DNA from 3 places in the Paenibacillus sp. FSL P2-0136 genome. Region 1 is predicted to be linked to each of the others. Evidence: predicted binding sites of a transcription regulator. Region 1 holds the regulator's gene; each other region holds the start of a gene.

Evidence for each region. The regulator Rex, encoded in region 1, represses fermentation and respiration genes when NADH is low (regulators of the CRP and FNR family bind a similar motif). The targets are predictions, from matches to a motif close to TTGTGAAATATTTCACAA.
Region 2: the regulator Rex is predicted to act here: its motif matches at 1,400-1,417, upstream of NYE26_RS11470 (DUF1641 domain-containing protein).
Region 3: the regulator Rex is predicted to act here: its motif matches at 1,989-2,006, upstream of ric (iron-sulfur cluster repair di-iron protein).

The regions. Positions count from the first base shown of each region.
Region 1 covers NZ_CP150244.1:4,443,805-4,447,084, forward strand. Annotated here, with positions in the region: gene NYE26_RS18865 (DUF5590 domain-containing protein) at 1-277, opposite strand, end outside; gene NYE26_RS18870 (amidohydrolase) at 307-1,608, opposite strand; gene NYE26_RS18875 (redox-sensing transcriptional repressor Rex) at 1,598-2,248, opposite strand; gene dinG (ATP-dependent DNA helicase DinG) at 2,398-3,280, opposite strand, start outside.
Region 2 covers NZ_CP150244.1:2,786,048-2,789,327, reverse strand. Annotated here, with positions in the region: gene NYE26_RS11475 (NAD(P)/FAD-dependent oxidoreductase) at 1-852, opposite strand, end outside; gene NYE26_RS11470 (DUF1641 domain-containing protein) at 884-1,321, opposite strand; gene NYE26_RS11465 (nitroreductase family protein) at 1,645-2,262, shown strand; gene NYE26_RS11460 (hypothetical protein) at 2,335-2,943, opposite strand.
Region 3 covers NZ_CP150244.1:4,716,212-4,719,491, reverse strand. Annotated here, with positions in the region: gene NYE26_RS20205 (hypothetical protein) at 276-998, shown strand; gene NYE26_RS20200 (DUF6773 family protein) at 1,193-1,636, opposite strand; gene NYE26_RS20195 (helix-turn-helix transcriptional regulator) at 1,614-1,838, opposite strand; gene ric (iron-sulfur cluster repair di-iron protein) at 2,066-2,761, shown strand; gene NYE26_RS20185 (hypothetical protein) at 2,894-3,280, shown strand, end outside.

The DNA.
Region 1 (3,280 bases):
GCTTGCCCTCCAAGGTGAAACGGACCCACACCATCAGCTCGGTCCCTGATTCATTTTTACCGGTCAGCACCCAGTAGATCTCATTCTCATTCCATACAGATTTCTGGGCCTTGGTTACCTCTGTTAGTCCGGCACGCGCCCGGGCCAGCTCCTTGGCCTCACTCCGCTCGTTCCACTGGTCCTTCATAATGTAGGCATAGAACTGGCTAAGTCCGAACAGAAGGAGCAGCACCACGGTAATCCCCAGCCAGATCCATTTTCTCCTCTTCTTCTTCACCACGCTGCTTCCTTTCCCGTTCCCTTGAATTACCGTTTAAGCAGGCTCTCGAACGTCTCCTGTGCTTTGCGGCGGATGGCTTCTTCATCAAGTGTCAGGCATTGTCCATGCTTCACAACCTGCTGGCCGTTCACCCATACATGCTCCACATCCTTGGCACTTGCCGAATATACGGCATGGGAGAGCAGATCGGTATGCGGCAGCAGATGAGGCTGGTCAATATCAAGTGCGATGAAGTCGGCCTTCATTCCTGCTGCAAGCCGGCCCACCCCGCTTAGGAAAATAGACTGCGCCCCATACTCCGTAGCCATCAGAAGCGCCTCAGGAGCCGGTACCGCTGTAGGATCACCGCTTACGCCCTTGTGGATCAGAGCCACCAGCCGCATCTCTTCGAACATATCCAGATTGTTGTTGCTCGCCGCACCGTCTGTCCCCAGAGAGACCTTAACCCCGGCTCTCAGCAGCTCAGGAACACGGGCTACCCCGCTGGCCAGCTTCAGGTTACTGCCGGGGTTATGCGACACGCCAACGTTATGGCGGGCCAGGATACCGATCTCTTCATCGTTCAGATGAACCCCGTGGGCAATGAGCGAAGGACGGGTGAACATCCCGAGCTTCTCCAGATGCGCGACCGGACGCAGGCCGTAGTCGGCCACGTTCTGTTCCACTTCATGGCGCGTCTCGGACATATGGGTGTGCATTGGCAAGTCCAGATCATGGGCAGCCTGCACAAACTTCATGAAAAACTCTGGAGGACAGGTGTACGGGGCGTGCGGTGAGAGCATGGTCGTAATTCTGCCGTCAGCCTTGCCGTGCCAGTTACGGGCAAAAGCAATCGCCTCAGCAAGCTTCGCTTGCTGTACCTCTTCCGGGCACAGCCCAATTACGCCGCGCATCAGCACAGCACGAATACCGGACTGCTCCGTTACTTCCGCTACCCGGTCCATATGATCATACATATCGAGGAAGGTGGTTGTGCCGCCCTTCAGCATCTCCAGCACGGACAACGAGGTTCCCCAATATACATCATCACCAGTGAATTTCTCTTCCATCGGCCACATCTTCTCCTGCAGCCAAGTCTGAAGCACCATATCGTCACCGTACCCGCGCAGCAGTGACATTGCAGTATGACCATGGGTATTTACCAGACCAGGCATGAACAGCAGACGGCTGCCGTCTACGACCTGTGCGCCATCCTCCACTACCGGCTCAGCTTCACCTATGTAAGTAATCAAATCATTCTCCAGGGTCATGTACCCGCTCAGTACCGGCTTGTCACTGCCCGGAACCAGGAAGTGCCCATTCTTGATTATCGTGATCTTACTGCTCATCTTCAGCCTCATCCTTTCCATCATGCAAATAATAGGCCAAGCTCTGCAGATCTGTGGTGAAATCTGCGGCATGAATCCGGATATTGGCAGGCGTCTTGAGAATAACCGGTGCGAAGTTCAGAATCGCTTCGATACCGGAATCCACAAGAATATCAGCTACGTTCTGGGCTTCGCTGTCAGGCACGGTAATAATCCCGATCCGGATGCCCTGCGAGCGGATGGTACTGCTTAGCTCCTCCATCGGCTGCACAACCAGCGAGTTGATCTGCTGGCCCACCTTCGGCGGGTAGGCATCGAAGATGGCAGTAATCTTCATCGTATCCTTCAAGTAAGCGTTGTAGTTAGACAAGGCATGACCGAGGTTACCGGCTCCAACCAGTGCAACATTAATTTGCTGGTCAAGCTTCAGGATATGGCGGATCTTCTCAATCAGATAAGATACATCATAGCCGATGCCTTTTCTGCCAAAATCACCAAAATAAGCCAAATCCTTACGGATCTGGGCGGGATTTAGGTCAAGCTTCTGGCCCAGCTCCTGAGAAGAGACTGTGGAGATTTCACGTTTTTGGAGATCGTTCAGGAAACGCAGGTACACTGGGAGCCTGCGCACGACGGCCTCCGATATTTTATCCGATTTCATGTATTCTCCTCCTTAAAAGTTTTGTTAGCCTACACTTCATTCCGTACAATTATAGCAACCGTGCCCCGCCGCCTGCCGGAGTGGCAGGACAGGCGGGAACGGATCTTCAGGATAATCATGACTTATTAATAATAGCAATAGCAGATGAATTAGGAAACCCCGCCGTCATCCAGCCATTCGGCAATTCTCGGGACCATCTGCTCGGTGAGCATATGCTCCATCTTGGGACCGGGGAGCGAGTACAGAAAGTACTTTCCGTAATGCGATTCAATCACTCTGGTATCGTACACAATTACGATGCCCCGGTCCTGCGCCGTGCGGACCAGCCGCCCGAAGCCCTGCTTGAAGCGGATGACAGCCTGCGGCACGGACAGCTTCATGAACGGATTCTTCTTCTGTGCCTGAAGCAGCTCTGACTTCGCTTCTGCCAGCGGGTGATTCGGCGGCTGGAACGGCAGTCTGACAATCGCCAGGCAGGTCAATGCTTCTCCAGGGATATCCACCCCTTCCCAGAAGCTGCTGGTACCCAGCAAGACCGAAGCCGGGCTGTCCTGGAAGCGGCGGATCAGCTTGCTCCGGCTGCCGCCTTCCACACCTTGTCCGAGTACCGCGATATCCTGTGAGGCAAGTGCCTCCTTCAGCGGTTCATACACCTGGCGCAGCATCTTGTAGGAGGTGAACAGCACCAGCATCCGCCCCCGTGTTGTTACAGCTGTCTCGGCAAGGGAGTGCACGAGGGTGTCCACGAAGCGGGCATCCCCAATACTCCCCTTGACGCTCGGGAAGTCCCGGGGAATGACCAGGAGAGCCTGCTCACGATACTTGAATGGCGACGGAAGCAGTGTTGTCATCAGACGCCGCTGCTCTGCAGCCTCGCCAAGACCCAGGTTATCAATCATGAACTGGAAGGATTTATCCACGGATAAGGTGGCCGAGGTCAGGATAATGCTCTTCTTCTTATCGAAGAACAGCTCCCTGAGCTGGGTGCTGACATCTACAGGAACAGCATACATTTGCAGTGACTTGCCCTTA
Region 2 (3,280 bases), 1.7 Mb from region 1:
GGACTGCAGGAACTCATTCACCGTGGCCCGGCCGCGGTTGACTTCAAGACCGGATTCGCCAACCAGCGGATTGCCCTGTACCCCGCCGGTCCAGACGAAGGTGTTCGCCACAATCTGCTGCCCATCCTTGAGATCAATCTTATTATCGGCCACCTTCGTAACCGGAAGACCCGTCAGGAATTGCACCCCGCGCTTCTCCAGGCTGGCTGTAGCGCGCTCAATCAGATGATCCGGCAGGACAGGGAGAATCTTCGGACCCGCTTCAACGAGCAGAAGCTTGATCTCAGCAGGATTCACTCCATATTGCTTCGTCAGCTTAGGCAGAATATCGGCAATTTCGCCTACCAGCTCTACGCCAGTCAGTCCGCCGCCGCCGATCAGAATTGTTGCATCTGCTGCGTTGCGGGTTTTGGAGTAGTCACGAATCCGGTCTTCAATATGACGGCGGATCCGCAGCGCATCTGCTGCTGATTTCAGCACCATGCTGTATTCTTCAAGTCCCGGAATACCAAAGTATGCGGTGGTGCTGCCCAGACCGACAACGAGAGCATCATAGGTCAGCATGACGCCGTCCGAGAGAATAACCTGCTTGTTCTCCGGGGAGAACGAATTGACCTTGGCGATTTTCAGATCAATATCTTTACCGGCGAACAGCTTCGCCAGTGGCATGGCAACCGCCTGTTCAGACGCACTGCCCGCTGCAAGCCGGTGCAATTCCGTAATAATCTGATGTGTCGGATACTGATTGACTACTGTTATTTTAGCTTCCGCTTTGCTCATATATTTACGAATGGTTAAGGCACTAAGCAGGCCGCCGTAGCCTGCACCTAGAATCACTATATGTTTTGACATGATAATTCCTCCATCATTAAGTATTACGGGCTTATTTGCCCGATTGACGTTCACCGCTGACCTGCAGATAGGCATTCATGAACCGGAGAGCCTTCTGTACCTGCGGGTCCTTGATCATCTTCATCATGCCGAACAGGCTGACTGTTTCGCTGCTTGCTTCGGCGCGGTCTTTCGCTTCAATGACAGTAGCCGCCAGATTCTTGGCAGTGCCCACCACAGGACCCGCCATTTCCTTAATCGCACCGACTGTATCATTCTTAAGTACTTCATCCGTGGCAACCGACTGCACAAAATCTAGTGATTTGGACAATACACTGACCATTTGTGTGATCTGCGGCAGCTGCTCTACCAAAAGAATCAGAGATTGCTGCACCTCCGGCTTCAAAAGCTCTTTCAGCACATCCTCTCTGGGAAGAGCTGCTTCTGGTATTTCTTGTTCAGGTAGGGTTTGGGTAACGGTTTCTGACATATCGAAGTCTCCTTTTACAAATCGTATTCTTGCACAATGACATCCAGGTGAAACTATGTGACTATTATAACACTCTATTTGTTATTATTGTCACAATCTTTTTACCTTTGCAACCTATTTTTGTGATTATTATCACTTCCTCATCGGTTTTATCGAACTCAGTCGTTTGATCAGGTTAAATTTACAAATTATTATGTTTTTCCTCATTGACGTATACAAAGAGTCGTGATATCTTAAGCAAGTAACTAAATGTAAGTTTATTAATTAATATCAGCAATTGATTATTACTAAGCAGCATACATATTAGATGGAGGTAATGACTTATGAGTACTTTTTCCGAATTGGTGCAGTCCCGCAGATCGGCTAATAATTTCGTGGAAGGTGTTACCATTCCGCAGAGTGAGCTCGAAGAGATGTTCTCCCTGGCCCGCTTGGCTCCCTCGGCTTATAATCTTCAACACACCCATTACAAGGTGATCAGCGATGACAACGTAAAGGAAGCCATCCGCAAGGACGCGTATGGCCAATACAAGATTCACACTGCTTCTGCTGTTATTGTGGTGCTGGGTGACAAGAATGCCTACCTGCAGGCTCCTGAAATCTATAGCGGACTTAAACTGCTGGGAGCGATGAGCGAGGATGCATACGAGCAAACCATTCAATCTATCAACGATGCTTATACCGGGAATGATGCGTTCCAGCGGGATGAAGCGATCCGCAATGCTTCTCTGTCGGCGATGCAGTTCATGCTGATTGCCAAGGATAAGGGCTGGGATACCTGCCCGATGATCGGCTTTGATCCGGAGGCTGTGAAGACTACCCTCGGTCTCGGCGACCATATGGTTCCGGTGATGCTGATTACAATCGGCAAGGACAACCAGCATAAGATCAGACCGCGCGGCTACCGCAAGCCGGTTAATGAGTTTGTTGAATTCATCTAATAAAAAGGGTCTTTCGGCTAATATGCCGAAAGACCCTTGTCTATATCATCCTGCCGTATTCTCAATCCATACTCACCGCGCATACTGCAAAATCGCCACAGCCGCACGCTCCTTCCGCTCTGCATCCGTGCTGTTCAAGGCTGCCTTCAGGACAGCCAGCGCCTGCGCTACTGTAGCTTCATCCACCTGAACCGGACAGGCACCGGCGGCATTCCCGCCATCCCCTGCCTGATTCCCCAGCCACAGATCGATTCGGGCTACGGGCAGCACTCCTGAATAGGCAGTTATTCTGCTGTCAGAGGCAAGCAGCCCTGTTACAGCCGGATTAACCGCAGCGAGTGGCAGACTCTTCAGCCAGGTGACACCGCGCCGGTGGGCTGTACTATCCTCTGCGCCGCTGTGCCGGGTATCATAGAAGTAATCGCCAAGGTCCCCGAGATACACCCATTCTTCATCGGCGATCAGCACATAATCCCCATCCTGCATCGCATTAATGAAGATATCCAGAGTATGGGTTGCACCCTCCAGCTCCTGCCCGTGATAGCCGGCGGCAGCCAGCTTGCTGATGATCTCTTCTCTGCTATGCTTCTCCAGATCTCCCGTACCGGGATAGCCTGCACATATATAATTATCCTCCAAAAAGGACTTCAGCAGCCCGCTGCCGAGTTCCTCAAGCTTCATTGCATACAAACTCATTTCCGTTTCCTTTCCCTCCAGGCAAAGCTGCCGGAGTCTACGCAGCATTGAAACCATCCTTTTCATTATACAGCAAAGGCAGCGGGAATTGAATTCGGCAGATTCTAAGGAAAACGCAGAATAATAGCGCTTACAATACCTTTTTCCAAACTGGGAGTGCAAATTTAAAAATTTTGGCTTTTTACTATTCCCCGCACGGACGGTATAATTCAGGTATCAGCTCAAGGAAACAGACACTGCAGGAAGAACGTAAGCCAGGACAGAATCTCCGGCAGCTAATCTTAAGCAGCGCTCCTCCTTGTGACTGAGACTATATCTTTGA
Region 3 (3,280 bases), 270 kb from region 1:
TATCCTTCTATTTCTCGCTGAAACGGTACCGTCCTTTATAAGGACGGCAATGCCGTTTCCGCTTGTTTATGCAAATTTTACCCAAATAAACCTTGCACTTAGGCCCTACCTGTGTAATATAATAGAACATACTAAATATTACGGATGTGTGGAAGCGTTAACAAAAGTAGGAAAAGCTTAAGGTTATGTGGCAGACGGATGCTTACGGGATGTGTTTTGGACGATGCTGATGGAAGGAAGCGGAGGGCTCACACAACTTTTAGGAGGCGAGGACCATGACCATCACCTTGTTTTCCCGGGAAATAACCTATGGAAAAAAGGATGTCGCCGAACTGGAGACTGCTTCGATTAAAGTACAGCTGATCTATGACAAGGTGTTGTTCATGCTTCATAGCTATCTCCCGGATTCTCTGTGGGATGCGTGGATCGGTGTGCCGTATGAGATCATTTCTTCTCTATATAAAGGGGATAATGACAGCGGGAGCGTGTTTCAGAAATGGATTCAAGGCCCGTCCGGCTGGAAATGTATCGGTTGTGAACGGCATTGCCTGGAGCCGGTAACGGCTAAGGGAGGGAGTGGCTCAAATGCTCAGCGCCGTTTTACTTTTCATAATGGAATTAGCCAGAGCATGGTACTTCAAGCTGTGATATGGTCCATGTATGAGAATACCCGGCTGCTCCAGCCTTACTTGGGGGAGGAGGCTTTTCTGAGTGAGGAGGATATGGAGCTGATCTCTGTATATTTCGTGCCCACCTACCTTACCCCGGCACCGCTAAGCGAATTGAACAAACCGGCCAAAGAATATAAGGATAAGAACATCAGAGTGTATCAGGAATGGATCTCTGCCCCCGACCTGGTGCTGCAGTGGAACGGCGGCCTGACCGAAGGCAGATGGATGACGGGTGTATATGTGGATCATTCGCGGTTCGCCGGACTTGGCCCCTACCTGAAGGATGCGCAGGGCAAGCGGACTTACATGCAGGCGACGGTTCGATAGAAAAGGTGAAGCTCGAAAAAAGGTTGAACTTGAAGCCAGGTCGTCGCTGCGGTGAACATTTGGACTTCCGGCCGCTATTGTGTTTGGATTTCCTGATACAAACCGCTCTTCGCGGTAGAAATCCAAACACAAAGGCGATCGCTCCGCTCCTCCTTTATTTGTACTTCTAGTCACTCACAGCAGTACAAGCCACTCTACTCCGCCCGGTTATTCCTCCGCCGGATCAAGTACACGGTGCTTAAGATGACCAGTCCTGCTGTAACGGAAATGATCAGAATCACCTTCCCGTTCGCACCGCTGTTTGCTGCTGATTGGGCGGTTGGATTCACGAAGGTAACGATAAGGATGCAGGCTGCCACCACGATCGCCAGCAGTGCACCCAGAACGTTTTTCCCTTTTGCTCCGCCCTGTGCTCCGCCTGGTCCCACATATGCACCGCTCCAGATCAGCCGTACGAGATAGGAACCCACACCCAGCATGAAAATTGCGTAATTACTAAGCGGATATTTTAGCCACTTCATTCCGTAGTTTTGCAGCGCCATGTCTGCCAGCAATAAGAATGCCATCAAAAGAAATGCCTGATTCCCCGCCTTGTGCCGCTGCTGCAATTGTCTCTCATCCAGGTTCGTTCTGCTCATCCTTCGTTCCCTCCCAAAATAATTGATCCAGCGTCTTCCCAAGGGTTACACAAATGTCAATACACAACCGCAGGGTGGGGTTGTAATCACCATTCTCAATCGCGATAATTGTCTGTCTTGTGACCCCCACGGCATCCGCCAGCTGCTTTTGCGACATGTCTTTTGCCGCTCTCGAGGCTTTGAGCCTCAGATTCTTCCCCATTCCCTCACCTCACGCATATTGTAAAATATATAAAACAAAATGTCTAGTATATTTAACATTTAAAAAAACAAAAAGTTTGCGTTCATTAAAATTTGTTATATTCAGTGCGTACAATCACAAGTTCCGCCTAAGGCCAGTGATAAGGTGTAGAAGTGAAAAGAAGCACAAACCTACATCTAACCTGAGGAGGGGCCAACATGGCGTCCAATCAATTAAACGATACAACAATTCATCCCGGGTTCACCCCGGAAGCAATGGTCAGAGATATTGTTCTGCAGTTCCCCAAAGCAGCAGATTATTTCAAAGCACAACGGATCGATTTCTGCTGCGGAGGTGCCAAGCCGCTGGCTGAAGCCGCTGCCGAGAAGGGTCTTGATCCGGCAGCAATGGTGCAGGAGCTGAACAAGCTGCAAGAGCAGCACCCGGTTCTGGAAGAGGATACCGCCTGGAACGAAGCTTCTTCGGAGGAGCTGGTGGATTATATTGTGAACAAGCATCACCGTTACCTGCGTGAAGAGCTTCCGCTAATCAGTCAAAATGTAACCAAGGTGTTCCGCGTTCACGGTGAGGATTCACCGCACCTCGGAGAAATGCACCGTCTGTTCAATATGCTGCGTGAAGAGCTGCTGCAGCATACAGCGAAGGAAGAAGAGAGCGAATTCCCTAAGATGCTGGCCTACACTCAGAACCCAACCGAAGAAGGACTTGCGGAGCTGCGCGGACTGCTGCATAATTTGGAAGCTGAGCATGACGGGGCCGGAGAGATTCTGCGCGAGCTGCGCAGAGTTACTAATGACTACACACCGCCTGCACATGCCTGCACGACTTATCGCCTGACCTATGCCCGCCTTGAAGAACTGGAAGGCATGACTTTCGAACATGTACATCTGGAGAACAACATTTTGTTCCTGCGGTATCAATAGGACCTGCTGCAAGGTAGAAGTCCCTTCGGGGGCTTTTTACTTTTTCTTCCGGCAGAAATGATTTGAGAACCCTTCCTCTATGCGTTATCCTTAAAGAGTCTGGGAAAATACATATGAAGGCGGTGCCGTGGGATGTCCACGAAATGGATGCGCTTCATGCTGTGCCTTCTCTTGCTGGCCGCGGCAAGCGGTTGTGGCTTGGGATCAGAGAATGGCGGCAGCAGTAACGGAGGCCAAGGATTAACCTTTTCAGTCAAGGTGGGTGACAGTGAAATGGCCGGAAGCTCGGCCAGATTGCTTAATGAAGCTTACGTGCCTGGGAATTCAATAATAGAGCTGTTCAGAAAGAGCGGCGTTGTTACATTTTCAGCGGATGGAACCAGTATTCTTGAGGTGAATAAGGTCTCCCTGGGTCCGGATATGAGCTGGGAGGTTCAGGTGAACGGCAAGAAGGTTCCAGAGCTGAATACGACCCTGGAACCGGGTTCGGCCATTACGATGTCAGCAGGGCCTGCCGGA